Regions from separate parts of the Pseudomonas sp. LBUM1653 genome, predicted to be linked through region 2. Evidence: riboswitches for the same ligand, from Rfam matches in the RefSeq annotation. Region 2 holds a riboswitch; each other region holds the start of a gene.
The links. Region 2 has a riboswitch for cobalamin ahead of cobW (cobalamin biosynthesis protein CobW). Riboswitches for the same ligand answer to the same signal wherever they lie in the genome.
Positions count from the first base shown of each region.

Region 1: another riboswitch for cobalamin. It lies ahead of ACA054_RS12930 (ABC transporter substrate-binding protein); the one in region 2 lies ahead of cobW (cobalamin biosynthesis protein CobW).
Region 3: another riboswitch for cobalamin. It lies ahead of cobO (cob(I)yrinic acid a,c-diamide adenosyltransferase); the one in region 2 lies ahead of cobW (cobalamin biosynthesis protein CobW).

Region 1 is NZ_CP166803.1:2,830,558-2,840,153, reverse strand. It holds gene ACA054_RS12945 (patatin-like phospholipase family protein) at 18-1,214, opposite strand; gene ACA054_RS12940 (TonB-dependent siderophore receptor) at 1,496-3,712, shown strand; gene ACA054_RS12935 (acetyltransferase domain-containing protein) at 4,761-5,933, shown strand; cobalamin riboswitch at 5,967-6,161, shown strand; gene ACA054_RS12930 (ABC transporter substrate-binding protein) at 6,306-7,319, shown strand; gene ACA054_RS12925 (FecCD family ABC transporter permease) at 7,316-8,332, shown strand; gene ACA054_RS12920 (ABC transporter ATP-binding protein) at 8,329-9,120, shown strand; gene ACA054_RS12915 (OprD family porin) at 9,141-9,596, shown strand, end outside.
Region 2 is NZ_CP166803.1:3,969,395-3,978,990, forward strand. It holds gene cobN (cobaltochelatase subunit CobN) at 1-1,453, opposite strand, end outside; gene cobW (cobalamin biosynthesis protein CobW) at 1,457-2,527, opposite strand; cobalamin riboswitch at 2,627-2,838, opposite strand; cobalamin riboswitch at 3,015-3,239, shown strand; gene ACA054_RS17705 (CbtB domain-containing protein) at 3,361-3,555, shown strand; gene ACA054_RS17710 (CbtA family protein) at 3,567-4,271, shown strand; gene ACA054_RS17715 (cobalamin biosynthesis protein) at 4,268-4,681, shown strand; gene cobM (precorrin-4 C(11)-methyltransferase) at 4,762-5,508, shown strand; gene nfuA (Fe-S biogenesis protein NfuA) at 5,652-6,236, opposite strand; gene ACA054_RS17730 (fatty acid cis/trans isomerase) at 6,425-8,734, opposite strand; gene metH (methionine synthase) at 8,891-9,596, shown strand, end outside.
Region 3 is NZ_CP166803.1:1,901,419-1,911,014, reverse strand. It holds gene ACA054_RS08810 (cobyric acid synthase) at 1-795, opposite strand, end outside; gene cobD (threonine-phosphate decarboxylase CobD) at 792-1,784, opposite strand; gene cbiB (adenosylcobinamide-phosphate synthase CbiB) at 1,777-2,685, opposite strand; gene bluB (5,6-dimethylbenzimidazole synthase) at 2,682-3,332, opposite strand; gene ACA054_RS08790 (cobyrinic acid a,c-diamide synthase CobB) at 3,329-4,729, opposite strand; gene cobO (cob(I)yrinic acid a,c-diamide adenosyltransferase) at 4,726-5,337, opposite strand; cobalamin riboswitch at 5,421-5,654, opposite strand; gene ACA054_RS08780 (hypothetical protein) at 5,806-6,390, shown strand; gene ACA054_RS08775 (PQQ-dependent sugar dehydrogenase) at 6,458-7,771, shown strand; gene ACA054_RS08770 (O-methyltransferase) at 7,878-8,531, opposite strand; gene ACA054_RS08765 (C40 family peptidase) at 8,550-9,086, opposite strand; gene ACA054_RS08760 (C40 family peptidase) at 9,252-9,596, opposite strand, start outside.

The DNA of each region.
Region 1 (9,596 bases), 1.1 Mb from region 2:
ATAGGAGGATCAAGTCTCTATCGCGTACTCTCGTTCGGCGACGACTTATGCCACGGATAGCCCTTCGCGCTGAGTTGAAAGGCGTAATCGAATAAACGCTTCATGTACTCACCATCGAATTTGCGATTGTGCGCAAAGTCAAAGTCGGAGCCGATGTACGCAAGATTGAAGTCCGCTCCATCCTGCTGCGCCATACGGTAGATTCGCTCCAGGTCGCTGATCCCCTGAGTTTGAATCAATGCACTGATGGCTCGACCGCCGATGCTCAATGTACGGCGCTTCGTCCCGGACCACTGCGGCTCCAGTGTCCCATTACGAATGACATAGAAATGACGTTCGTGTCGCAAAGGTACGCCAGTGGCTCTGTTCAGCCCCACCAGGGTGCCCGGTGGGTAAAGAAACACTTGGGTGATGACGCCCCCGTCCACGTGCATTTCATGAAACTGTTTGCCGTCGACGTCGACATCGATCATGACGGGTGAGACTGCACCGGGAATACTCATCGACGCGATCATGATGTTGCGAAAGAGGTCTAGCGCTCCTGGCGCCCCACTTGCGGCAATAGCGCCCATGTTCCAGGTGACGGGTCGCCCTGAATCAAGGTCAGTTGTGCCGATCAGCAGAATTCTTCCCTTGGCGTATTCCGCCGCAATCGCCGCAAGAATCTGCACAGTGATGTATTTTGTGATTAGCCGTGACAGTGGCTTGCTGTCCGCTATGCCGTCGCTGGCGAGACGGGTCAGCACGTTTCGCGAATGGAAAATGTCTTTTGGACCGATCGCGTTGGAGACATACCGAATCACGCCGTCGTACTCCGGCCCCAGGTAAGCGAACGGGGCGACCAGGGCTCCCGCGCTAATGCCCGTGACGACCTTGAACATGGGTCTGGATCCATGGGTGGTCCATCCCGCAATCAGTCCCGCTGCGAATGCGCCTGCATCGCCGCCGCCCGAAACGGCCAGCATGCTTGCCAGCGGCAGGATATCGTTCGGCTTCCCGGCCTTGGCGAGCTCCTCGCTCTCACGTTTGTTGGCTTGAACCGCATCCTGAATGAACGGATTCAAGTCGTAGTCCAACCTGTAGCGAGCATTGGGAATGCCTGGGATGACCGCTTTTTCCGTCAAGTTTGGCGGAACAGCGTCACGGCGTGGCAGGCACGCTTGCAGGAACGTGTCCAGAGGTGAGGCGCCAGGTCTGAGCGGGAATGGTTTCAAAACGCGTCCTCCGGCTCCCGCAGTCGACAGCAAGCGCGCTCATCGTACCCGCGAAAGTCCTTACCCAGGGTGCCCGAGATGACTACAGGCCAGCCGACCGTGACCCGTCACTCGAATGCAGGTCGCTCATTTTGCGCTCCTTTACATGATAAAAAAAATCATTGGGCAACAAGTGTTTAGTTATCAATCACATTTGCGTATGATATTGATTCTCAAATAACACCGCCAAATGTGAGTTCCGCATGTCCGCCCCAATCCTCCCGTGTTCACCCGACTCCGTTATGCCGCGCGCGCCTCTGGCACTGCGCCCCCTGGCTCTCGCAGTGCACATGCTTGCAGCCGGTATCGCCTTCGTTGCGCCCTGCCTGCAAGCGACGGAACAGACTGAACAGGCAGAGACGGGAAGCTCTGTTACCTTGGCGCCTATCGCTATCACCGAGACTGCTACAGGCGAACGCAGCGCCATCACGGAAGATACCCACTCCTACACGACAGACGCCGCACGCACGGCCACGCCGTTGAGCATGTCACTGCGCGAGACGCCGCAGTCGGTCAGCGTCGTCACCCAGCAGCGCATACAAGACCAGGATCTGAAAACCATCCTCGACGTGGTCAATAATGCCACCGGTGTGTCGGTCAACCGCTACGAGACCAGCCGGGCGCAGTTCAACGCCCGGGGCTTTGAGCTCAACTCGCTGATGATCGATGGCGTACCCACCATCTTCGAGCAGCCATGGAGTTCGGGGGAGGTTTTCAGCAGCCTGGCCATGTATGACCGCGTTGAAATAGTGCGTGGTGCCAACGGTCTAATGACCGGTGCGGGCGACCCTTCGGCGACCATCAACATGGTGCGCAAGCGCGCCAGCAGCACGGATTTGAAGGGCTCGCTGGAATTGAGCGCCGGCACTTGGGACACCTATGGCGTGGAGGCCGATGTCTCCAGCGCACTTAACTCCGAAGGCACTGTGCGTGGGCGCCTCGTTGCGGAGACCAACGAAGGCGACACCTGGATCGACATGAACTCGACCAAGCGCCAGACCCTCTACGGCACAATGGACATCGACCTTACGCCCGACACCACGCTGTGGTTTGGTTTGAGCCGGCAAGAAAGCAACGCTGACTCGCCGATGTGGGGTGGCCTGCCCGTCTGGTACGCAGACGGCGACCGCACCAACTGGAGTCGCTCCAAGACCACCTCCGCCGACTGGAGCAAGTGGGACACCACCTTTGAAACCTACTTCGTCAATCTTGATCACCGCTTTGCCAACGACTGGCAAGTCAACCTCAGCTACAACCGTGGCGAGCGCACCGGCGACTCGTCCCTGCTGTACCTGTCCGGCAATCCAGGCCGCAACGGTAGCTCGGGCATGTTTTCGTTCCCGGCGACCTACAAGACCGAGACTACCCAGGACGACTACGGCATCCGCTTCAATGGCCCGCTCTCGTTCCTGGGTCGTGAGCACGAATTGGCCTTCGGTTATGTGGACAGCAAGCAGAAGTTCGACGCCGATTCACTCGACGCGCAAACAGGCTTTGACGGTGTCGCCAATTTCGATGCCTACAACGGCCATTTCCCCGAGCCGATCTGGGGCCCGAGGACCGACTACGGCTACAGCGAGACCCGCCAGAAGGGACTGTACGCAGCAACCCGGCTGAACGTGACCGACGATTTGAAAGTGATTCTTGGGGCGCGTGAAAGTTGGTACGAGAAGACCAGCGATGACATTTTCTCGGAAGTGAGCAAGGTCGATGTCGATCATGAGCTGACGCCCTATGCCGGCGTCGTCTATGACCTCACCGACAACCTCTCTGCTTATGCCAGCTACACGGAAATCTTCCTGCCGCAATCGGTACGCGACAGCAGCGGCCAGGTATTGGAGCCGATCGTTGGCGAGAGCACAGAGCTCGGTCTCAAGGGTGAGTACTTCGGTGGCCGCCTGAACGCCTCCGCGGCGATTTTCCAGATCAAGCAGGACAATCTGGGGCAGAACACCGGCGAGCTGATCGATCCTTCGAACCCTGTCGGCGGCTTCGCCTACGAGGCCAGTGAAGGCGCGACCAGCAAGGGTTTCGAGCTGGAAGTTTCCGGCGAACTCGCGACGGACTGGAATGCCTCGCTGGGTTACACCCAGTTCAAGGCTGAAGACGCCCACGGCGACGACGTCAACACGCTGTACCCGACCAAGTTGCTGCGCACCTTTACCACCTACCGTCTGCCAGGTGCTTTCAACAGGCTGACCATTGGCGGCGGGGTCAACTGGCAGGACTCGATCTACACCTACGCCACCAACCCGGCAGGCAATTCCGAGAAGATCCAGCAGGATGCCTATGCCCTGGTCAACCTGATGGCTCGCTACGAAATCACCGAAAACCTCTCGGCCCAGGTGAATGCCGACAACGTCACCGACCAGAAGTACTTCGACATCTTCGATGCCTACGGTGCCTTGACGTATGGCGCACCGCGTAGCATTACCGCTTCCGCGAAGTATCGCTTCTAAGGCAGCGGACCGGGTGATATTGCTACCCGAGATGAACGCGACGAAGACAGCACAACACCGGCAGTGTTGCAATGCTGTTCACTTAAGAATGGGGTTTTATTTAAGAACTGGATTGGGGGGATATCCATTGCTGCGGTAACGGCCACTTTTGGTTTCGCCCTTACTGTAGGAGCGAGCATGCTCGCGAAAAACCTGAGAGCACCGGGGGGTGTCAGGCTCCCCGCGTCATCGTTGACCTCCATCGCGAGCATGCTCGCTCCTACAGGGGTCGCCGCGATGGGCCGTCCCTGGCCCAGCGCGGCTAAACCGGCGTCCTGCCGGTTTACCCACTGCGCAATGCCTGCGTTCGGCCATCGTGGTTTAACGGGGCGCCCAAATCTAAAGCCAAAGCGAGGCGGCCTGACAGCCGACCTGACTTTTGCGGATACCCCCAATCCCCTGTGGGAGCGAGCCTGCTCGCGATGGACGTCAACGATAACGCGCCCTGTCTGCATGAACGCGTTGTCTGGAAGTCCATCGCGAGCAGGCTCGCTCCCACAGTTGGATCGCGGACAGACCTGCAATCAGGTCGGCTATCAGGCCGCTTCGCTTTTGCTTTGGCTTTTGATTTTCTTGCCCCATCGAGAGGCTTCGTTCCGGCCCAGCGCGGCGGGCTCTGTAGGAGCGAGCATGCTCCGGGCGGCGTTCCGACGAAAAACCTGAGAGCACCGCGGGGTGTCAGGCTCCCCGCGTCATTGTTGACCACCATCGTCGGAACGCCGCCCGGAGCATGCTCGCTCCTACAGGCTCTTCCAAGTGACTCGCTGTAAAAGCGAAACCATAAGTGGCCGTTACCGCAGCAACGGATATACACCCAATCCAAATATGCACCAGCAGCCCCCAACCCAAAGTGAACAGCATTACGGCAGTGTTGTGCTTTTTGTTTTGCAGCACCACGACACTCGTAGAAAACAAGCCCACAAGCCAAGATTATATGTTACGTTATATCAATACATTAACCGTCGGTTGTTTACCGACAGAGTGATCCACTCCCTGCCTGCGACTTTCAATGACAAACATTGTTCAACCCCCGCCCGCCACCAGCCTAAACCAACGCCTGATGTCCATCGATGCCCTCAGGGGCTTGGTGATCCTGTTCATGCTGCTGGATCACGTGCGCGAGACGTTCTTTCTGCACCGCCAGGTCGCTGACCCGATGCTCATCGACAGCACTGAACCGACGTTGTTTTTCAGCCGGACACTCGCCCATTTATGTGCGCCGGTGTTCGTGCTTCTCACTGGACTGTCCGCTTACCTGTACGGCGAAAAGCACCAGGGCAAGAACGATGTATCGATGTTCCTGTTCAAGCGTGGCCTGTTCCTGGTTGTGCTGGAGTTCACCCTGGTGAATTTCGCCTGGACCTTCCAGCTCCCGCCCACCGTGATCTACCTGCAGGTGATCTGGGCGATTGGTGTCAGCATGATTGCCCTCGCCGCACTGGTCTGGCTTCCTCGGCCAATCCTGTGTGTGGTGGGCCTGGTCATCGTCGGCGGGCACAACCTGCTCGATCCCCTGCACTTCCCGGTCGGATCGGCGCTGCATCTGCCTTGGGCCATTTTGCATGATCGCGGCTGGATCGAATTCTCCGACAACTTGCGCCTGCGCAGCTCCTATCCCGTGCTGCCGTGGATCGGGGTCATCGCCCTGGGTTACTGCATCGGCCCCTGGTTCGCACGCTCAACCTCGGCCGCCGTGCGTCAGCGCTATCTGTTGCTGGCCGGGGCCGGCGCATTGATCGGCTTCATCGCCCTGCGCCTGGTCAACGGTTATGGCGAGGCGCATTGGGTGGTCCATGAAAGCATTACGCACAGCCTCATGAGTTTCTTCAACATCACCAAATACCCACCTTCCCTGCTGTTCCTGTGTCTGACGCTAGGCGTAGGGCTGTTGCTGCTGCTTGGCTTTGAGCGGGCCCGGCAACACAAGTGGATCAGCACCCTGGCGGTATTTGGTGCGGCGCCGATGTTCTTCTACCTGCTCCATCTTTATGTGCTGAAAATGCTGTATCTGCTCAGCGTGGCGTCGTTCGGCTTGAACCAGGGCGACTACTTCGGCTTCGACGGCATGTGGGCTGTGTGGCTGACGGCCGTGCTCCTGGCTGCATCGCTGTATCTACCGGTGCGCTGGTTCGCTGCATTGAAGGCGCGTCGTCGCGATATCGGCTGGCTCAAATACTTCTGATCAGTAGATGGGTTCGCCTCGGGCGGCATGATCGACTACCATGCCGCCGCCGGTTCCCAAACGGGATTAATAGGGAATCCGTGATGCTGCCAACGCATCAAACGGAACTGCCCCCGCAACTGTAGGTGCCGAGCCTGCTCCTGAACTGCCACTGGGATCGATTCCCGGGAAGGCTGGAGCACGCCATGACGCATCAGTCAGGAGACCTGCCGGCCAAGCAACAATCACTAACCGGCGGGGTGTCCGGGAAGGACATCCTTGCGCGCGCCACTCAGGTGATCGGCCTTGCACTGCTTTTTCGGCAGCGCTCGATGATGTGTTTTCCAGACCTTGCACCCTTGCTGCGTGTACGGTTCAAATGGAGATTGCATCATGCTGTTGCCGCGCTTTTTCGCCCTCGTCACAGGCCTGGGTGTTTGTTCCCTCGCCTATGCCTCCCCGACTCATTACCCGCTGACGATTGAAAACTGCGGCAGCCCACTGACGTTCGCGCAGGCCCCTGCCCGGGCTGTGACGATCGGCCAGGCCGGCACCGAAATGCTTTTTGCCCTCGGACTTGGCGACAAACTGGTCGGTACTTCGCTGTGGTTCAATGATGTGCTGGGTCAGTACAAGGTGCAAAACGACAAGATCGAACGCCTGGCCGATAACGAGCCGAGTTTCGAGTCGGTGATCGGCAAGCGCCCGGAACTGGTCGCCGTCGAGCTGGAATGGATGGTCGGCCCGCAAGGCGCAGTCGCTACCCGCGAGCAGTTTCACGAACTGCAGATTCCAACCTATCTCATGCCCTCGGACTGCGAGTCCAAGGACAACCTGGTCGGCGCCGACGGCACCCGCCTGCAGCCATTTCGTATTGAAAGCATCTACAAGAGCATCACCCAGCTGGCTGAGATTTTTGATGTCCAGGCGCGTGCGCAGCAGCTGAACGCGCAGCTGCAGGCCAGCCTGGCCAAGTCCATCGCCTCGGTGCAAGACAAAGACCTCAAGCACACCAGCGCGCTGGTCTGGTTTTCCAGTGCCAGCCTGGATATCGATCCCTATGTCGCCGGGCACAAGGGCATTCCCGACTTCATGCTGGGCACCTTGGGCGTGCGCAATGTGGTGCAGTCCGACGAAGAGTGGCCAACCGTTGGCTGGGAAACCATCGCCAAGGCCAACCCGACGTTCCTGGTCATCGCCCGCATGGATCGCCGTCGTTTCCCGGCTGATGACTATCAAAAGAAGCTGGAATTCCTGCGTAGCGATCCTGTGACCCGCAACATGGATGCCGTGAAAAGCAACCGCATCATTATCCTCGACGCCATGGCCATGCAGGCCAGCGTGAGAATGTTCGACGGTCTCGAATCGCTGGCGACGGCCATCAACAGCTACGACCTGCCGAAATGACCGTGACGCTGATTCGTACTCTGCTTGCACTGGTGGCGCTGCTTCTGGCCGTGATTGCCGGCGTGGCCATCGGTGAAACCCGCATCGAACCCGGTGTGGTGTTCCAGGTGCTGGCCAACAAACTGTGGGCGGCCGGGTATGCTCTCGATCCCATCGACGAGGGCATCGTCTGGAACTACCGCCTGACTCGCGCGCTGGTGGCGGCGGCTTGCGGGGCGGGCCTGGCGACCTGCGGAGTGATCCTGCAATCGCTGCTGCGTAACCCGTTGGCCGATCCCTACCTGCTCGGCATTTCTGCGGGGGCCTCGACGGGCGCGGTGCTGGTGGCGTTGCTGGGCTTGGGTGCCGGAGCGATTTCGATGTCGGTCGGGGCGTTTGCCGGCGCCGTTGCTGCCTTCGCCGTCGTTGTGTTGCTGGGCCGCGCCAGCGGTTCGCCTGGCAGTACCGGGCAGATCATCCTGGCGGGGATTGCCGGTTCGCAACTGTTCAATGCGCTCACGGCGTTCCTGATCACCAAGTCGGCCAGTTCCGAACAGGCTCGCGGCATCATGTTCTGGTTGCTGGGCAATCTCAGTGGCGTGCGCTGGCCATCGGTGTGGCTGGCCGTACCGGTTGCGCTAGCCGGTCTGGCGGTTTGCCTGTGGCACCGGCGTGCGCTGGATGCCTTCACCTTTGGCGCCGACTCCGCGGCCTCGCTCGGCATTGCGGTACGGCCTGTGCAATTTCTGTTGATCAGTTGTGCCGCCCTGGTGACGGCGGTGATGGTGTCGATTGTCGGCTCCATCGGTTTCGTTGGGCTGGTCATACCCCACGCCGCCAGGCTGTTGCTGGGCACTCGGCATACGCGGCTGCTGCCGGCCAGTGCGCTGGGGGGTGCAGTGTTCCTGATTGGCGCGGATGTTCTGTCCCGGACGCTGATCAAGGGCCAGGTGATTCCGGTCGGCGTGATTACGGCATTGGTCGGCGCGCCGGTGTTCGCGCTGATCCTGGTCGGTCGGAGGAATGCCCGATGAATGCTATTGCCCCTGTTATCGACGAAGCCGTGCTGAGTTGTTCCAGCCTCGGATTCCATATCCGCGATGTTGAATTACTGCACGAGATCCACCTGGACATTCGTCGGGGCGAGACCCTGGGCCTTGTCGGGCCCAACGGTTCAGGAAAATCCACGCTGCTCAAACTGCTGGCCGGCGTGCGCCTCCCCAGCCGGGGAGCCATCCATCTCAACGGCGAAAGCCTCAAGACACTGTCACGGCGAACCATCGCACAAACCCTGGCGGTGGTTGAACAGCAAGCCGACACACTGGATGCGATCAGTGTGTTCGATGCCGTGGCCCTGGGCCGAACGCCGTGGCTGTCGGCCTTGAGTCCATGGTCGAAGGCGGACGATGACATCGTCCATCAAGCCTTGCGTGACGTTGATGCGACGCATCTGAGCAGGCGCACCTGGCGTAGCCTTTCTGGCGGCGAGCGTCAGCGCGTACATATCGCTCGCTCCCTGGCGCAGCGCCCGCAGATCCTGTTGCTGGACGAACCGACCAATCACCTGGATATCCAGCACCAGCTGGCGATTTTGCACGCGGTTCACGCGCTGCCCGTGACCACCGTGATTGCCCTGCACGACCTCAACCAGGCACTCACCTGTGATCGTTTGGCTGTGCTGGAAAAGGGACGCCTGGTGGCCCTTGGCAAACCGCTCGAAGTGTTGACCCCACAACGCCTTCTGGACACGTTCGGTGTCCACGCGCACTACCTCATTGACCCGTTTGACGGAGCGTACATCCTGCGCTTGCGCTCTTCCTGATTCGTTTGTGGACACCCAATATGCATACCCGATCAGCCTTTCTCCTCGCCCTGGCAAGTCCACTCGCACTCGCTGATTCGGCTCAATCGCAATCCAATGGATTTATCCAGGACAGCACCTGGAGCGTGCTCAATCGCACGGTTTACGACCATCGCGAGTACCGAAATGGCGCCCGCAACAACGCTGCGCGCAATGCCTACAAACCGCGTGACGAGCGAAATGGCTACGCCGAAGAATGGGCCTACGGGCTGATGGGTACGGTGCAATCGGGCTTCACTCATGGCCTGATCGGGGTGGGTATGGATGCGCATGCCTATCTCGGCACACAACTGGACAGCGGCGGTGGCCGCGCAGGGAAAGCGCGCTTGCTCGCTCTCGACAACCAGGGCCATCCGAAGGACGCGTTCAGCCGCGGCGGTGCGGCGGTCAAACTTCGCCTGTCGTCGACAGTCCTGAGCTATGGCGAGCAGCGCGTG
Region 2 (9,596 bases):
GATCGCTGTCGGGCGTGCCCCAACGCCCCAGCACTGCCTGACGATTGGCTTCTGGCAGCGCGTTAAACATCTGCAGATAATCGTCCATGGCCAGGCTTTGCTGGCACGGGCGTTGATCCAGGGTATCGAGGTCGTTGCTGACACCGCCGAGCAATTGCTGGATCAACGCGGTGCCGCTGTCCGGTAACTCGGCTGGCAGCGGATATCCATTGACGTGCAGCGCTCGCAGGATGTTCAGCGCGGCCGCCGGAGTGTCGAGGCCAACGCCATTGCCGATGCGACCATCACGGGTCGGATAATTGGCAAGAATCAGCGCAATGCGTTTTTGCCCGTTGGGCACCCGCGCCAGATCGATCCAGCGCTGCGCCAGCTCCGCGACAAAGTCCATGCGTTCCGGCTGCGCGCGGTAGCAGACCACGTCGGACTGACTGCGCTCACTGCGCCACGCCAGGTCCTTGAAGCTGATCGGCCGGCTGATGATGCGTCCGTCCAGTTCCGGCAACGCAATGTGCATCGCCAGATCCCGCGGGCCTAGACCCTGCTCGCTGGCACGCCATCCGGGCTCGTTGTCCTGGGCGCAAATGGCCTGGATCACCGGGATGTTGCGGCGAAACGGTCGCAAGTGCGGTGCTTCAGGGCTGGATTGGGCGAAGCCGGTGGTGTTGAGAATTACCCCTGCCTCGACTTCATCCAGCCAATCCTCGACCACCGAAAGGCAGCCGGGCTCTTTTAAACTGGCCAGCGCAATCGGCAACGGATTAAGCCCCGCCGCCTGCAAGCGCTGGCAGAAAACATCGATGAAAGCGGTGTTTGCCGCCTGCAAATGCGAGCGGTAAAACAGCACCGCCGCCACCGGTTGCCCGGTCTGCCAGTCGGCTTGCCAGTCACTCAGTGCTGCGGGGCTTTTTTGCGGGTGGTAAATCGCCGTGCGCGGCAGGGTTTGCGGCTCGGCCCAGGCGTAGTCGCGATCCAGCCAGCGATTGGCCAGGCAGCGGAAAAAATCGAGGGCATTGCTCATGCCACCCTGGCGCAGGAACTGCCAAAGCCGGTCGCGGTCTTCAGCGCCCACGGTGCTCAGGTCGCTGAGCTCCGGGTCAGGGCGATCATCGCCCGGCACCAGGATCAGCTGCACACCACGCTGCGACAATTCCACCAGCCGCTCCACGCCATAACGCCAATAGGCAATGCCGCCGTGCAGCGAAATCAGAATGACTTTGGCGTGGCGCAATACTTCGTCGACATACAGATCGACCGACGCATGATTCTGCACCTGCATCGGGTTGGCCAGGCGCACGCTCGGGTAGTCGTCTGGCAACTGCTGCGCCGCTTCGGCGAGCAGCGCCAGGCTGGAGTCGCCGCTGCACAGGATCACCAGCTCGGCGGGGGTTTGACCAAGGTCGGCAATGTTGTCATCCGACACGAATCCGCCGGGCTGGGTCCTGAGCAGGTGCATGGGTTACACGCTGAGCGCGGCGCGCAATTGCGCTTCGAGCAAGGCGGCGTCCAGTGCCTGGCCGATCAACACCAGACGGGTGGTGCGCGCTTCTTCAACGCCCCACTGGCGGTCGAAATGCTTGTCGAAACGGGAGCCCACGCCCTGGATCAGCAGACGCATCGGTTTGTTCGGGATCGCCGCGAAACCCTTGACCCGCAGGATGCCGTGCTGGACCACCAGTTGGGTCAGCGCGTCCATCAACAGGCTTTCGTCGGATGCCGGCAGTTCGATGGAGATCGAATCGAAGGCATCGTGATCGTGGTCATCATGATCGTCGTCGCCGTCATGGTGGTGATCGTGGTGGCTGTGACGGCTGTCGATGTGTTCTTCGGAACCGGCGCCGAGGCCGATCAATACGTCCAGCGGCAGGCGACCGCTACTGGCTTCGATGACTTTCACCGCTGGCGGCAATTCCTCGGCGACTTCCAGGCGCACACGGGCCAGGTCTTCAGGGCTGATCAGGTCGGCCTTGTTGAGGATCACCAGGTCGGCGCTGGACAGCTGGTCGGCGAACAGCTCGTGCAGCGGCGATTCGTGGTCCAGGTTCGGGTCGAGTTTGCGCATGGCGTCGACCTGGTCCGGGAACGCGGCGAAGGTGCCAGCCGCCACGGCCGGGCTGTCGACCACGGTAATCACCGCATCAACGGTGCAGGCGCTGCGGATTTCCGGCCACTGGAAGGCCTGGACCAGAGGTTTTGGCAGGGCCAGGCCGGAAGTTTCGATCAGGATATGGTCGAGATCGCCGCGACGGGCCACCAGTTCGCGCATCACCGGGAAGAACTCTTCTTGTACGGTGCAGCACAGGCAGCCGTTGGCCAGCTCGTAGACGCGGCCGTTGGCTTCTTCTTCGGTGCAACCGATGGAGCACTGCTTGAGGATTTCGCCATCGATGCCCAGCTCGCCGAACTCGTTGACGATCACTGCGATGCGGCGGCCCTGGGCATTGTCGAGCATGTGCCGCAGCAAGGTGGTTTTGCCCGAGCCGAGGAAGCCGGTAACGATGGTGACGGGGAGTTTGGCCAGTGTTTTCATCGGATGCCCTTTGGCAGATGGCGGGCATACGGGACGAGAACCGGCCACGCACAAGCGCGCCGCAAGCGTTTCGCCACCGGATCACCCCGCCCGGTTGTAGTGAGAATCTGTATCGAGGCAGGTCTCCTGGCTGACGGCTGGCCAGTCGTTGGACTGGCGGTTGCTGCGCCTTCCCGCGCGCGCCATGGCTGGCGCATGCAGTGGCATGGCAGAAACTGAACCGTTCACAGTTGCGGGGGCAGCCGCGGCATTGACCGCGTTCCCTTCTTAGCTTCGACAAACGCCGAAGAACCTCGAAAGCGCAAGGCTACGCATGGTATTGGGACGGGTCAATGTCTTGTGTCGCCCGCATCGGCCCCTTCGCGAGCAGGCTCGCTCCCACATTGGAATGCGAACACCTGTGGGAGCGAGCCTGCTCGCGAATGAAGCGACTCGGTCTCGAGTTGAGAACCCTTGCCAATTGACGCCCGCCCCTCGCCCATGCTCTCCTACGCATCTTGTTACGGGTGCCCTTCACAGGGTGAAACGGGAAACCGGTGCCGCATGTGCTTTACTTCAAGCCATGTCAGTCCGGTGCTGCCCCCGCAACGGTAAGCGAGCGAAGCGTCAGATCCACTGTGCCAATGTGGCATGGGAAGGTGATGCTTGCAGGTCAAGGCGAAAGCCTGCGCCCCTCGTGAGCCCGGAGACCGGCCCGCAACACAAAGTGACCAACACGATCACTGAAATAACAAACCCGCGGTGGGCGGGCGCTGTTTGAACCTCTGCGCGCCCGGTCGTGCAGGGTTTTGCATGCGCCTTCATTCCCCGCTGACAGACCAGAGGGAAACGCCATGTCGATCATCAGCAGCACCGGCCATAGCAGCACCGCCAGCACCACCACAACCCTGACTCAACGCCTGACCGCCGCCGTTTGTGCGTCGATCCTCGGCGCTAGCCTTGTGTATTTCGCCGGTTTCTCGCACATCGAAGCCGTTCACAACGCTGCTCACGATACGCGCCACAGTTCCGCGTTCCCGTGCCATTGAGACCTGCCGACATGATCAAGCGTATTGCGCAAACCGCAGGTTTCACCGGGCTGCTGGCCGCCCTGCTGCTGACCCTGCTGCAAAGCTTCTGGGTCGCCCCGCTGATTTTGCAGGCCGAAACCTACGAAAACTCCGAACCGGCCGCCGTTGAAGTCCACGAACACGCCGCGGGCGTCGCTGCCCACACCCACGACGCCGAAGCCTGGGAGCCGGAAGACGGCTGGCAGCGCGTGCTGTCGACCACTGGCGGTAATCTGGTGGTGGCGGTCGGTTTCGCCCTGATGCTCGCCGGTCTCTACAGCCTGCGCGCGCCGACCAAAACCTCTCAGGGCCTGCTCTGGGGTCTGGCTGGCTACGCGACTTTCGTGTTGGCGCCGACCCTCGGCCTGCCGCCTGAGCTACCAGGCACCGCGGCTGCCGATCTGGCGCAACGGCAAATCTGGTGGATCGGCACCGCCGCCTCCACAGCAGTCGGCATCGCCCTGATCGTGTTCAGCCGGCACTGGCTGATGAAGATCCTCGGCATAGCGATCCTTGCCGTTCCTCATGTGATTGGCGCACCGCAACCGGAAGTGCATTCGATGCTCGCCCCGGAAGCCCTGGAGGCGCAGTTCAAAATCGCTTCGCAGCTGACCAACGTGGCGTTCTGGCTGGCCCTGGGCCTGATCAGCGCCTGGTTGTTCCGCCGCAAAAGCGATGGCCAGTACCACGCATGACTAACCTCGGCACAGCGCCGACCCTGGTGGTCGGCCTGGGCTGCCAGCGCGGCTGCCCCGTCAGCACGCTGCGGGCCCTGCTTGACCAGGCATTGCAGGCGCACCAGATCGAACTGCATCAGATCAAGGCCCTGGCCAGCATCGATTTGAAGCGCAACGAACCGGCCCTGATCGAGCTGGCCGAGCAGCTTGGGTTACAAATGCTGTACTTCAGCAGTGAACAATTGGCGGCTTATCAAGCGCACCTCAGCCACCATTCGCAGATCGCGTTCGAGCGTACCGGCTGTTACGGTGTGGCGGAAAGTGCCGCTCTGGCACTGGCCGAACAGCTGACCCAGTCACCGGCGAAACTGCTGATCCCGCGACAAAAATATGCCCAGGCCACCCTGGCATTGGCTGGCGCCGCGTAAAATCCCCGATAATCCGCATTCGATCATGAGCAATCTTCATCTGAAGCCTTGCCCAGCCCCATTTTCAACAGGAGCCGACGATGACCGTCTACTTCATTGGCGCAGGTCCCGGCGACCCGGAACTGATCACCGTCAAAGGCCAACGGCTGATTCGCAGCTGCCCGGTGATCATCTATGCCGGCTCGCTGGTGCCCGCCGCAGTGCTGGAAGGACACCGCGCCGAGCAGGTGGTCAACAGCGCCGAACTGCACCTGGAACAGATTATCGAATTGATCAGAACCGCCCATGCCAAGGGTCAGGACGTGGCTCGCGTGCACTCCGGTGACCCGAGCCTGTATGGCGCCATAGGCGAGCAGATTCGCCATCTGCGTGAGCTCGCTATTCCTTTTGAAATCATTCCCGGCGTCACCGCAACGGCCGCCTGCGCGGCGCTGTTGGGCGCGGAACTGACCTTGCCGGACGTGTCACAGAGCGTCATCCTGACTCGCTACGCCGACAAAACCGCGATGCCCGCTGGAGAAGAACTGGGCAGCCTGGCTCAGCACGGGGCGACCATGGCGATTCATTTGGGGGTCAAGCATCTGCAGAAAATCCTCGCCGAATTGCTGCCGCATTACGGCGCGGACTGCCCGATTGCGGTGATTCATCGGGCGACCTGGCCGGATCAGGACTGGGTGGTGGGGACGTTGGCGGACATTGCCGAAAAGGTTGAAGCCAAGGGGTTTCGGCGGACGGCGTTGATTCTGGTGGGTCGGGTGTTGGGTAGTGAGCAGTTCAGCGAGTCGTCGCTGTATCGTGCGGGGCATGCACATTTGTATCGCCCCTGAAGGCCCCTTCGCGAGCAGGCTCGCTCCCACATTGGAATGCGATCAACTGTGGGAGCGAGCCTGCTCGCGAAGGGGTCAGTGAATTTTACTCATAAAAAAACGGCGCTCACGGGGCGCCGTTTTTTCATTTCGCAGTGAACACCTTAGTAGTAGGCGTTTTCTTTCTGCGTGTGGTCAGTCACGTCACGCACACCCTTGAGCTCGGGAATACGCTCGAGCAAGGTGCGCTCGATGCCTTCCTTCAAGGTTACGTCAGCCTGGCCGCAGCCCTGGCAACCGCCACCGAACTGCAGGACGGCGATGCCGTCTTCGACCACGTCGATCAGGCTGACCTGGCCGCCGTGGCTGGCCAGCCCCGGGTTGATCTCGGTTTGCAGGTAGTAGTTGATGCGCTCGTTGACCGGGCTATCGGCATTGACCATCGGCACTTTGGCGTTAGGCGCCTTGATGGTCAGCTGGCCGCCCATGCGGTCGGTGGCGTAGTCGACAACGGCATCGTCCAGGAAAGCTTCGCTGAAATGGTCGATGTACGCGGTGAAGCTTTTCAGCCCCAGCGCGGTGTCTTCGGGTTTTTCTTCGCCCGGCTTGCAGTAGGCAATGCAGGTTTCGGCGTACTGGGTGCCAGGCTGGGTGATGAAGACGCGGATGCCGATGCCCGGGGTGTTCTGCTTGGAGAGCAGATCAGCCAGGTAATCGTGGGCGGCGTCGGTGATGGTAATAGCGGTCATGGAAACTCCTCGCAGGCTTGGGCGCAGTTTACGCCAATCATCGCGCCGGACAAAGTCCTAGTATTTTTGTCGGGAAAGATTCCGACAATCCCCCCTGTAGGAGCTGCCGCAGGCTGCGATCTTTTGATTTTGATTTTCAAGATCACAAGATCGCAGCCTGCGGCAGCTCCTACAGGGGTTTAGCGTGTTTACAGGTTCTCGTAGCGATTCATGTCCAGCACGCCCTCTTCCACCGGTTCGGTTTCGTGGATGTAGCGACTCAGGTCATGGAAATATTGCCAGAACTGCGGATGACTGCGACGGATCCCCCAACGTTCGACGATTTTCTCCAAACGATCGGCATCCTTGGCGTTTTCCATCGCATCCACGAATTCCGGGACTTGATCGGCGGGAATGTTGAACATGAAGTTCGGGTAACTGCTGAGTACGCCCGGGAAAATGGTGAGCGTATCGAGCCCCGGCTGAAATCGCAGCGACTCGCCCAGCAGGAACGCCACGTTGCTGTGCGCACGGTTGCGCAGCAGGCTATAGACCACACGCTGACCGCTCGCGGTTTCGACGCGCAGCATGGTCGCTTCCGGCAGTTGATCGATGACCCTGAGGCCGGCCGCCGGACGTGAGGCCAGGCGACTCAATGCCTGCTCGGCTGACTGCAGGACCGGATCGATGTTCGGCCGCGAGCAATAGGCGCCGTCGCAGCGATTGATCGGATCAGGCTTGGCGTTCAGCTCGCCGTAGCGCGCCAGCAGCTGCATGGCGAAGTCGCGCTTGGGGTCCTTTTCATCGAGTTTCAGCGCGGTCGGCGTGTCGTCGTCAATGGCTTCATAGTCCAGCCACATCTTGAATTTCCCGCTGTTCTGGTACCAATCGTCAAGGAAGCCCTCCCGGGAATCAGCCGGCATCAGGCGCAGGAAATTCTGCTCGGCGCCATTGCGGATCAGGTCGAAATACAAGCGCGTCTGGGCCTGGTGGGAAACATTGCCGAACACGTCGAAATTCACCGCCAACTGATAATAAGTACGCTCCAGCAGCGGAAAGTCGAACAGCCACATGGTTTGCGGCACGTCGCCGATCAGGCCCTTGGTCACTGCAGCGCTGTCGAAATGGCGGAAAATGCTCAGCAATGCGTTGTCGTTACCGGCCCACAGGCTCGACCAGCTCGGCGCCGGCAGATCGGCATAGCTGTCCCGGCGCAGGGCTTCATATTCGTTACGTTTGTCGCGGTAGTCGTGCCACAGGCTCAGGACACTGCCAACGTCGTCATTTTGCCCCGGCATCGCCAGCAACGGCGTGGCCTGGCCGCGGTAGTTTGGGTCAGTGATATAGAGGTCATGCTCCGGCGCCTGGAACAGCGCCCAGAAGTTGTCGCGGATCACATCGGTTGCGATCTGCCCCCGGCAGACCGGACCGCGAATAAAGGTGCGCACGAAATACTCGGCGTTATCGAGCATGAACTGATAACGCGCCTGGGCCGGGATCGCTTCGAAGGTCGTAAACGGATTGGCCCGGCGTTCCGGGCCGTAGCCCGGCAAGGCGTTGACCTGCCAGTTGCCGTTATAGAATAGGCTTTTGACCCGGGCCATCTTCGCCGCGCTCAGCGCATAGGTGATGTGGGTCTTGTGCACGGTCACGCCCTGCACCGGCCACAGGCGGTAATAAACCTGAGTGCCAGGGTCGTCATTCGGCCGGCGGGTGTTGATCAGGTCGATGGGCTGGCCGGTCGGCGTGCGCGAACGCACCCACTGGAAGAAATGCCCCGGCTCGCCATCCTTGAAATAGATGTGCGCAAGAAACCAGTGCTCGAACAACCAGCGCCCTACCAGACTCTGCCGGGCGCCCGGTGCGTTGAGCAGGTTTTCCCACTGTACTACCTGCAACGCTTCTTTCGCGCTGGGTACCAGGCCCTGCTCATCGATCGGTGCACCGGAAGCCAGCCAGCGTTGCAGCGTCTGGTACTGCTGGTCGGTCAGGCCGGTGACCGCCAAGGGCATGCCTTCCTTGGGATGCGCGCTGGCATATCCGCCGAACTCGGCAGGCAGCGCGCACATGTTGTCGCGATTGAGGCCCAGGACGATGTCCTCGGGCAATTTGGCATTGGGTTGCAACCTGTTGGTGTGACCCAGTTCAAGCATGCGCGCCATCAATGCAGCCTGGCTGCCCTGGGCGTCGAGCACCGAATAGAAGCCTTTTTGTTGCCAGGCCCGCTTGCCAAACGCGTCATAAAACAGCCGGCTCGGCGCAACAGCCTGGCTGCGATCACCGTCATACACCGGGACTTTCGTCGCACCACGTGCCGCGCCCTCCCCGCTGCCCAGGTTGAGCTGACAGGCGGCGTCGTTGCAGGCGTGGCAGGCCACGCACTTATCGGTGAAGATCGGCTGAATGTCGCGACTGTAGGAAATAGCTGAGGAAATACCTAGGGAAAGCGCCGGATCTTGCGCAACCGCGCCAAAGCTTAAAAGCAGCAATACACTGCCGATGACGACGCGATACGACATGTCCCTGGTCCCGATCCTTTAGAAAACGCCGCGATTCTACCGGGCTGGCCACCACACCAACATGAGCGATATTCATGGAAAACCCGGACATGCTCTAAAAGCGCACAGGTTTGCTATCATCCCGGCCCTTCGTCATGGTCTTTCCGAGTAGTCCCAATGTCCGATCGCAGCGTTCGCCTCCAAGCCCTCAAGCACGCCCTCAAAGAGCGCATCCTGATTCTCGATGGCGGCATGGGCACGATGATCCAGAGCTACAAGCTCGAAGAGCAGGATTACCGTGGCAAACGCTTCGCCGACTGGCCGAGCGATGTCAAAGGCAACAACGACCTGCTGGTGCTGACGCGCCCGGACGTGATTGGTGGCATCGAGAAAGCCTACCTGGATGCCGGTGCCGATATCCTGGAAACCAACACCTTCAACGCCACGCGGATTTCCATGGCCGACTACGGCATGGAAGAACTGGCCTTTGAGCTGAACGTAGAAGGCGCTCGCCTGGCGCGCAAGGTCGCCGATGCGAAAACCCACGAGAACCCGGACAAGCCACGCTTCGTCGCCGGCGTGCTCGGTCCTACAAGTCGTACCTGCTCGCTGTCGCCGGATGTGAACAACCCCGGTTACCGCAACGTGACCTTCGATGAACTGGTGGAAAACTACACCGAGGCCACCAAAGGCCTGATCGAAGGCGGCGCCGACCTGATCCTGATCGAAACCATCTTCGACACCCTCAACGCCAAGGCCGCGATCTTCGCCGTACAAGGGGTGTTCGAAGAGCTGGGTATCGAGTTGCCGATCATGATTTCCGGCACCATTACCGATGCCTCCGGCCGCACCCTGTCCGGCCAGACCACCGAAGCGTTCTGGA
Region 3 (9,596 bases), 2.1 Mb from region 2:
GAAATCGGTGTGGTTGCTGATGCGCGGCAACACCGGCACCACCACTTTCAGCACCTGTTCGGCCTTGTCGGCCTGGCGCTGATCGATGCCGTCCTCGGCCTCCAGGTGCAAGTCCATCACATACGGCAGCACGCCGATCACCGGTTTGCCAGTGCGCGCTTCAAGCCAGTCGAGACCGGGTTGCAGCAAGGCGATGTCACCACGAAAACGGTTGATGATGAAGCCCTTGACCCGCGCCTGCTCTGTGGGCGACAGCAGTTCAAGAGTGCCCACCAAATGCGCGAAAACCCCGCCGCGATTGATGTCGGCGATCAGCACCACCGGGCAATCCACCGCTTCGGCAAAGCCCATGTTGGCGATGTCGCCAGCGCGCAGATTGATCTCGGCCGGTGAGCCCGCGCCCTCGACCATCACCAGCGGATACGCCGCACTCAAGCGTTCATGGGAGGCCAACACCGCTTGCATCGCGATGGTTTTGTAGTCGTGATAGGCCACGGCGTTCATCGTCGTGACCGCACGACCATGGATGATCACCTGGGCGCCGGTATCGCTGTTGGGCTTGAGCAGCACCGGGTTCATGTCGGTGTGGGGTTCAAGAAAGGCGGCCTGGGCTTGCACCGCTTGCGCGCGACCAATTTCGCCACCGTCGGCAGTCACCGCGCTGTTGAGCGCCATATTCTGCGGCTTGAACGGCACCACGCTGACACCTTGGCGTGTCACCCAGCGGCACAGTGCCGTCACCAGCGTGCTTTTACCGGCGTCGGATGTGGTGCCCTGCACCATCAACGTGGTCATTGGCTTTCCTTGGCGAAGGCGTCGAACGCTGAATCGAGACGTGCCCAGTCGGCTTCATCGCCAGGCAGGCCGAAACGCAGGCTGCTGTTGTGGGTGAACAGGCGCAACAGAATGCCGCGCCGGGCCATGAACTCGTGCAGCACTTCGGCGCGCTCGGTGATCAGCCATTGGAACAAGGCGCAACCACCCTGGGGTTCGAAGCCGTACCGCGTCAACAAGGTTGCCAGACGCTCGCTGGCTTCATCGGCGCGCTCGCGCTGCCGCGTGTGCCCTTCGGTGTCGCGCAGGCACACCTGGCCCAGCACCCGGGTCGGGCCACTGACCGCCCACGGTCCCACCTGCTCGGCGAGCAACTTGAGCAACTTGCGCTCGGCCAGGACAAACCCCAGGCGCACCCCGGCCAGGCCGAAAAACTTGCCGAAGGAGCGCAGCACGATCAACCCGACCTGGTGGGCAAACGGCGCCACACTCAGGTGCGGCGTGTTGTCCATGAAGGCTTCGTCCACCACCAGCCAGCCACCGCGCGGGGCCAGGCGCGAATGCCAGTCGAGCAGCCGGGCGGGCGTCAGGTTCAGCCCGGTCGGGTTGTTCGGGTTGACCACCACCAGCACGTCGAGGCTGTCGACGAAAAAGTCGACTTCCTGCTCCAGCACCTCGCGCACGATGTAGCCATTGCGCCGCCAGGCCTCGGCATGCTCGGCATAACAGGGCGACAGCACGCCGACCTTGCCCGCCCGGCGCAAACGCGGCAGCAACTGGATGGCCATCTGCGAACCGGCGACCGGCAGTGCCTGCAGGGTTCCATAATAGTCGCAGGCCGCCTGCTCCAGACCGTCATCGGCTTCCGGCAACCGCGCCCAGGCCCGTTGCGGGATGTCCGGCACGGGAAACGGCCAGGGCGCCAGGCCGCTGGACAGGTCAAGCCAATCGGCTTCGTCGATGCCGTATTCGTGCGCCGCCTTGCGCAATCGTCCGCCGTGCTCAAGCATAAAATTCAGACCCCACGCACAGAATCAGCAGCCACAACCATACCCCACGCTGCACCAGTTGCCAGCCGCGGTCGATGGCGTCGGCATCCGCCGGCACGCCCTCGCCCAGCGTTGGGCGCTGATGCAGTTCACCGTGATAAATCGCCGGCCCGCCCAGCTCGACGCCCAACGCACCGGCACCCGCCGCCATCACCGGGCCGGCATTCGGGCTATCCCAGGTCGGCCCCTGGGTGCGCCAACATTTCAACGCCAGCCGGGTTTTGCCCAGTAGCGCGTAGGTCAGCGCCACCAGGCGCGCAGGAATGTAATTGAGCACGTCGTCAATCTTCGCCGCCGCCCAGCCGAAACGCTCGAAGCGTTCGTTGCGATAGCCCCACATCGCGTCCAGGGTGTTGCTCAAACGGTAGAGCACCACGCCCGGCGCACCGGCCACGGCAAACCAGAACAGTGCGGCAAACACCGCGTCGCTGCCGTTTTCCAGCACCGATTCGGTGGCGGCGCGGGCCACGGCGGTTTCATCCAGATCACTGGTTTTACGGCTGACCAGATAACTCACGCGCTGGCGCGCTTCTTCAAGATTATCGCTGCGCAAGGCCTTGGCCACAGGCGTGACATGCTCGCCGAGGCTGCGCATGCCCAGGGCGCAATAGAGAGCAAGAATCTCGACGATCCAGCCGACGTAAGGTGCCCAGGAAAATGCCGTGGCCAACAGGGTCAGCGGCAATACAGCAATCACCCACGCGGTGACCCCATGACTGCGCCAGCCGCGACCGCCGCCATTGAAACGTTGCTCGATGCGCTCGGCAAAACGGCCGAACGCCACTAGCGGATGCCAGCGCTTGGGTTCACCCAGCAGCGCATCCAGCGCTACCGCGGCGACACTCAACAACGCCACACTCATTGACTCACTCCCCAATAATTTTCATACAACAGCTCACTCAGCGGACGCGCCTGCGCCCAGCCTTCGAGTACCAGCATCGGTGCCGGATAGAAGGCCTTGACCGGTCCCAGGCAGAGAATGGCCAAGGGCTTGGCGCCAGGCGGCAGGCCCAGCAGGTCCGCCAGGGCTTGCGGTTCGAACAGCGAGACCCAGCCCATGCCCAGCCCTTCGGCGCGGGACGCCAGCCAGAGGTTCTGGATCGCGCAGGACAACGAGGCCAGGTCCATCTCCGGCAGGGTGCGACGACCGAAGATATGCCGTTCGCGATCGTCCATCAGCGCGGCGACCAGCACCTCGGCGCAATCGTTGATGCCCTCGACTTTGAGCTGCATGAATTCGTCGGTACGCTCACCGAGGGCCTCGGCGGTGCGGATGCGCTCTGCTTCCACCAGCGCCTGGATCTTGCTGCGCAAGGCACGATCGCTGATGCGGATGAAGCGCCAAGGCTGCATCAGGCCGACACTCGGTGCCTGATGCGCGGCTTCGAGCAGGCGCCGCAGCAACTCGGGCTCGACCGTGCCGCCGGCGAAGTGACGCATGTCGCGGCGTTCGCCGATGGCTCGGTAGACCGCTGCGCGTTCGGCTTCGGAAAAGGCGTTGTCGGTCATGGCCTCTTCGCGAGCAGGCTCGCTCCCACAGTGGACCGCGTTTCTTCAGGCGATCCACTCACCAATGTGGGAGCGAGCCTGCTCGCGAAGGCGTCCGAACGGTCAGGCGCAAACAGCGCGGCAATCGCCGATGGATTGGACGGAAAATAGAAGTGCACATAAGAGGCCGTCATCCGCCCCTCGCGATAAACCGCCTCTGCCCCGCGCCCGCCGTTAGGACTCAAGCCCCGGGCAATCGGTGTCAGTTCGGTGGAGGTCAGCGAATGATGATAGGTGTGCCCGCGCAGTGAACCTTCCGGCAATTCAACCGCTTGCAAGGCCAATGCAGCAAGGCGCTTCTGCATCACCGCATCGCCCTTCAACAAGCCCACCAGCTCTGCACGCGTGCCCTCGACATCGGTCAGCGAATCGAGCAGGTAAAGCATGCCGCCGCATTCGGCCAGCAAGGGTTTACCTGCGGCGTGGTGAGCGCGAATTGCCTCGAGCATCGAGGTATTCTGCGCCAAAGCCACATGGTGCAACTCCGGATAGCCACCCGGCAGGTACAGGCTGTCTGCCTCTGGCAAACCCGCGTCACGGATCGGCGAGAAATACCGCAATTCAGCGCCCATCGCCCGCAACAAATCCAGGCTCGCGCCATAGGTGAAGGCGAAGGCTTCGTCATGGGCCACGGCAATGCGCACGCCAGCCAGCAAGGGTTCAACAGTCACCACATCTGGCGCGGCAAATTCCACCGCCGGCGGGAGCGCGACTTCACAACTGCTGGCCAAGGCTTCGGCCGCCGCATCGAGGCGCACATCCAGGTCATTCAACTCGCTGGCTTGTACCAGGCCAAGGTGTCGACTCGGCAATTCGATCCCGGTCTCACGGGACAAGGCACCGTACCAGCGCAGGCCTTCGGTCAGGCTGCCTTCGAGCAGTTGCGCGTGGCGCAGGGTGCCCACGCGGTTGGCCAGCACGCCGGCAAACGGCAAGTCCGGCTGATAGCGCGCCAGGCCCAGGGCCAATGCACCAAAGGTCTGGGCCATGGCGGTGCCGTCGATCACAGCGAGCACCGGCACGCCGAAATGTCGCGCCAGATCAGCGCTGGACGGCGTACCGTCGAACAGCCCCATGACACCTTCGATCAGGATCAGGTCGGCGTCGCTGGCAGCCTCCCACAACAGCCGGCGACTGTCCTGCTCGCCGACCATCCACATGTCCAGCTGATACACCGGCGCACCGCTGGCGCGTTCGAGGATCATCGGATCGAGAAAGTCCGGGCCGCACTTGAACACGCGAACCTTGCGTCCCTGGTTACGATGCAACCGGGCCAGCGCGGCGGTAACGGTGGTCTTGCCCTGGCCGGACGCCGGCGCGGCAATCAGTACCGCCGGGCAATGACGAGGTTGATTCACAGCTCGACGCCTTTTTGCGCTTTGATACCGGCCTGGAAGGCGTGCTTGATCATGCCCATTTCGGTGACGGTGTCAGCCAGCTCGACCATTTCCGGCTTGGCGCCGCGGCCGGTGACCACCACGTGCTGCATGGGCGGGCGCGCCTGCAAATCGCTGAGCACCTGATCGAGATCGAGGTAGCCGTGCTTGAGGGCGATGTTCAGTTCGTCCAGCACCACCAGGCCGACCGTTGGATCGCGCAGCAATTGCTGCGACACCGCCCAGGCCGCTTCGGCCGCCGCGATGTCGCGCTGGCGATCCTGGGTCTCCCAGGTGAAGCCCTCGCCCATCACATGAAAACGCACCTGCTCGGGGAAGCGGCGGAAGAACAACTCTTCGCCGGTGCTGTTGCGCCCCTTGATGAACTGCACCACACCGCACTGCATGCCATGCCCCATGGCGCGCGCGAGCATGCCGAACGCCGAGCTGCTCTTGCCTTTGCCGTTGCCGGTGAGCACCAGCAGCAGGCCGCATTCGTTCGGGGAATTGGCGATGCGTTCGTCGATCACGGCCTTTTTGCGCAGCATGCGCGCAAGATGACGTTCGTCACGATCAGGGGTATCAGACATGGGGGAGCTCTCCGTTGAGGCAGGATTAACGGCGGGCAGGCACAAGAATAGACGGCAAGAAGCCTGGCATCGCCCACCGTGATGCCGCTTGGATGGATCAGGCCGGTCTCCGGGCTCATGAGCGGCGTGATGCCTGACTGCGCGCCTTCCCGCGTCACAGATCGACGCAGTGGCTTCAGACGCAGTTTTCACTCATTTACCGTTGCGGGGGCAGCGCCGGGATCGCAGGGCTTCATCGACTGAAGCGCTCGCTCACCGGCTTCCCTGTTTCACTCTGTCGACCCAAGTCACAGAGCACCTGAAACAAGCGGCGAAGGTTAGAGGGTTGGGGGTGGAGCGTCAATTGAAGACGCGGTACCGGAACGAATAACGGCCACTCATCCATAAAATGACGTCAATCTTGTGCCACACTCACAGCAGTGATATCAAATAGCCACAACCTCACAAACAAGAAAAAGGGTGAGCCCCATGCAAGGCATGATCATCAGCAATCCGAAGCTGGAATTCCTGCGTTCGGTACTGGAACGCTGGTTCGACTGTATCGACCGCTATAACGCCGTGCGCGGCGACAGCGAGACACCCTACTGGCTCGACGAAAAAGCCAACCTTGGTCTGCTCTCCGCCGCCGCATGGATGGCCGAGATGATCACGCTGCAACAATCGCCCACCCGCAAACAGATCGAAGAAGGCGAACGCAACGGCCGCGCCGATCTGTTCATCGCCACGACCGAAGCACGCGCCTGGCTGCAGACCACGCAACGCTGGCCACGGGTCAACAGCCTGAACCTGACTCAGGCCCTGCAGGACATCACCAGCGACGCGAAAAAAATCAGCTACGCCAGCGATCTGAAAATCGGCTGCCTGTTCGTCGCACCGCACAAGAGCCAGCAAGGCGCTACCCCCGAAGAACTCCAGGACATGGTCGATGACCTGCAAAAGGAACACTGCTGCGCCGTAGCCTGGTATTTCCCTTATGCCTATCGCAAATTGCGCAACGAAGCCGGTCACTATCACCCCGGTATTGCCGTGCTGCTCAAGGAAGCTCGCGGCTAAGGTTGAACCATCGGCCTGTCACGCTTCTCTATGATTTAAGTCACTTCATTCATAGGGAAGGTCAGCAATGCGCACATCTGAGCTGGTTTTCGTCATCGCGTTAGCGGGAGGGCTCGCCGCCTGTGGCGAAACCGCCCGCTTGCAAGTCAACGACGGCACCGGGCCGTCTCCCAAACTCCCGGAGCCGAACAAGACACTGTTCCCGACGATGAACATCGCCCCGGCCATCGGCTGGGCGAACGGCGTAAAACCCGTCGCGGCCAGCGGCACTCAGGTCGGCGCATTTGCCGAAAACCTCGATCATCCGCGCTGGCTTTACGTGCTGCCCAATGGCGACGTGCTGGTCGCCGAAACCAATGCCCCGCCCAAACCCGATGACAACAAAGGCATCAAGGGCTGGATCACCAAGAAAGTCATGGGACGCGCCGGTGCCGCCGTGCCGAGCCCGAACCGCATCACACTGCTGCGCGACACCAACCATGACGGCATTGCCGAAACCCGCACGGTCTTCCTGGAAAACCTCAACTCGCCCTTTGGCATGACCCTGGTCGGCAATGACCTCTACGTGGCCGACACCGACCGGCTGTTGCGCTTCCACTATGAAAACGGTGACACGGCAATCAAGTCACAACCGATCAAGGTCGTCGACCTGCCGGGGGGAACCCTGAATCACCACTGGACCAAAAACGTCATCGCCAGCAAGGACGGCAGCAAGCTGTACGTCACGGTGGGCTCCAACAGCAACGTCGGTGAAAACGGCATGGATCAGGAGCAAGGGCGCGCGGCGATCTGGGAAGTGGATCGCGCCACCGGCAACCACCGGATCTTCGCTTCAGGCCTGCGCAACCCCAATGGCATGGCCTGGGAGCCACAAAGCGGCGCCCTGTGGACGGCCGTCAACGAGCGGGACGAAATCGGCAGCGACCTGGTGCCGGACTACATCACCTCGGTGAAGGATGGCGCCTTCTACGGCTGGCCATTCAGCTATTACGGCCAGCACGTCGACGTGCGCGTCGAGCCGCAAAACCCCGACCTGGTGGCCAAGGCGATTGCACCGGACTACGCAGTCGGCCCCCACACCGCCTCACTGGGCCTGACGTTTGCCGAAGGCAACAGGTTGCCGGCGCAGTTCAAGGAAGGTGCGTTCATTGGCCAACACGGCTCATGGAACCGCAAGCCGCACAGCGGTTACAAAGTGATTTTCGTGCCCTTTAGCGGCGGCAAACCGACCGGGCAACCGGTGGATGTACTCACCGGGTTCCTCAATGACGAGGAAAAAGCCATGGGCCGGCCGGTGGGTGTGGTGATCGATCAACAAGGGGATTTGCTGGTGGCCGATGATGTGGGGAACAAGGTGTGGCGGGTGTCGGCGGTTAAATAGCGACAACACACTTGTGGGAGCGAGCCTGCTCGCGAAAGGGGCGTGTCAGCCGACATTAATGTGACTGATCCACCGCATTCGCGAGCAGGCTCGCTCCCACAAGGGATTAGCGTTTACGGCAGAGCGTGAGCCCATCCCCCAGCGGCAACAGCGACAGATCCACCCGCGCGTCATCCTTCAAGGCACGATTGAGTGCCTGGATAGCGCGGGTATCGGCGCTCTCGGGATTGTCCTCAAGCACCCGACCACTCCACAGCGTGTTATCGAATACCGCCAGGCCACCGGTACGCAACAGGCGTAGCGCATGTTCCAGGTAGGCCGGGTAATTGGCCTTGTCAGCATCGATGAACACCAGATTGAACTGGCCTGACTCGTCCAGCCTGCCGAGGGTTTCCAGCGCCGGCGCCAGACGCAGATCGATTCGCCCGGACAGGCCGGCCTCCTGCCAATAGCGGCGCGCGATGGCGTTGTAGTCCCCGGGAATGTCACAGCAGATCAGCGAACCGTCATCCGGCAATGCCGCTGCCATGCACAGGGCGCTGTAACCGGTAAAAGTGCCGACTTCCAGCACACGTCGGGCACCGGTGAGTTTTACCAGCAAGGCGAGAAATTGCCCCTGTTCCGGTGCCACCTGCCAGCGCGCCATGGGCAGCGCCTGGGTTTCGTCGCGCAAGCGCTTGAGCAGCGGGGTTTCGCGCAGGGAGACGTCGAGCAGGTACTGATAGAGCGAATCGTCGAGATTGAGCGTGCGGGCGGTCATGACAACAACCTCTGGCTGTTACGGATTGCGCGCCAAATGCTCGGGATGCAGAACGCGCTTGGCGCTTAGGTAGGCTCGCTGCCAATAAGCCTTGGACAAGCTGTCGAGCTTGACCGTGCCACCGGTAGCTGGCGCATGCACGAAACGCCCTTCACCGACATAGATGCCAGCATGGCTGACCTGGGAACCGCCATTGGTAGCGAAGAAGATCAGGTCACCGGTTTGCAGGCCTTCCTTACCGACATTGGCCGCTTGCATGGTGATCATTTCGCGGGTGGTGCGGGGCAGGGAAATACCGGCCATGTCACGGTAGACGTAGCCAATCAGGCCACTGCAATCGAATCCGGAATCCGGCGTGTTGCCGCCCCAGCGATAAGGCGTGCCGACCAACCCCAACGCGCGAAACAGCACGTCTTGCGCTTCAGGAGAAAAGTCCTGGGAGGAACTGAATACGATGGGCGCGCGAACCACCGGCGCAGGTGGCGGTGTACGGCTGGCACAAGCACTGAGCAGCGCTGCGAATAGCATGATTGCGAGGCGGGCCGACATCGTCATAAGCAGAGCATCCTGATCAGGCTGCGGCTAATTTCTGCGGGAGCGCAGAAAAGAAAACCGCCTGCGGATTACGCAGGCGGTTTGCCATCATTCATTGATCAGAATTTTAGCGCTTATCAGGCAAACTTCAAGTAAGACTTTAAGTTCGCCTTACAAAATGTGCGCTTACTTGCGAGCCGTGACGATTGGCGTCGCAGCGGGAGCCATGGCGAGTGCACGCTTGGCTTCGATGAAGGTCTTGCTCCAGTAGCTGTCACCGAGGTTATCGATGCGCACACCACCGCTTTTGCGGCTGCTGGAGTGGATGAACTGGTTGTCACCCAGGTAGATCCCGGCGTGACTGACGCGACCGCGACGACCGTTGGTGGCGAAGAACAGCAGGTCACCCGGTTCAAGCTTGCTACGCGAAACCAGCGGCGCGTCCACGTTGATCATTTCGCGGGTGGAGCGCGGCAGGTTCATACCGGCTTCTTCACGGAACAGATAACCGATGAAACCGCTGCAATCGAA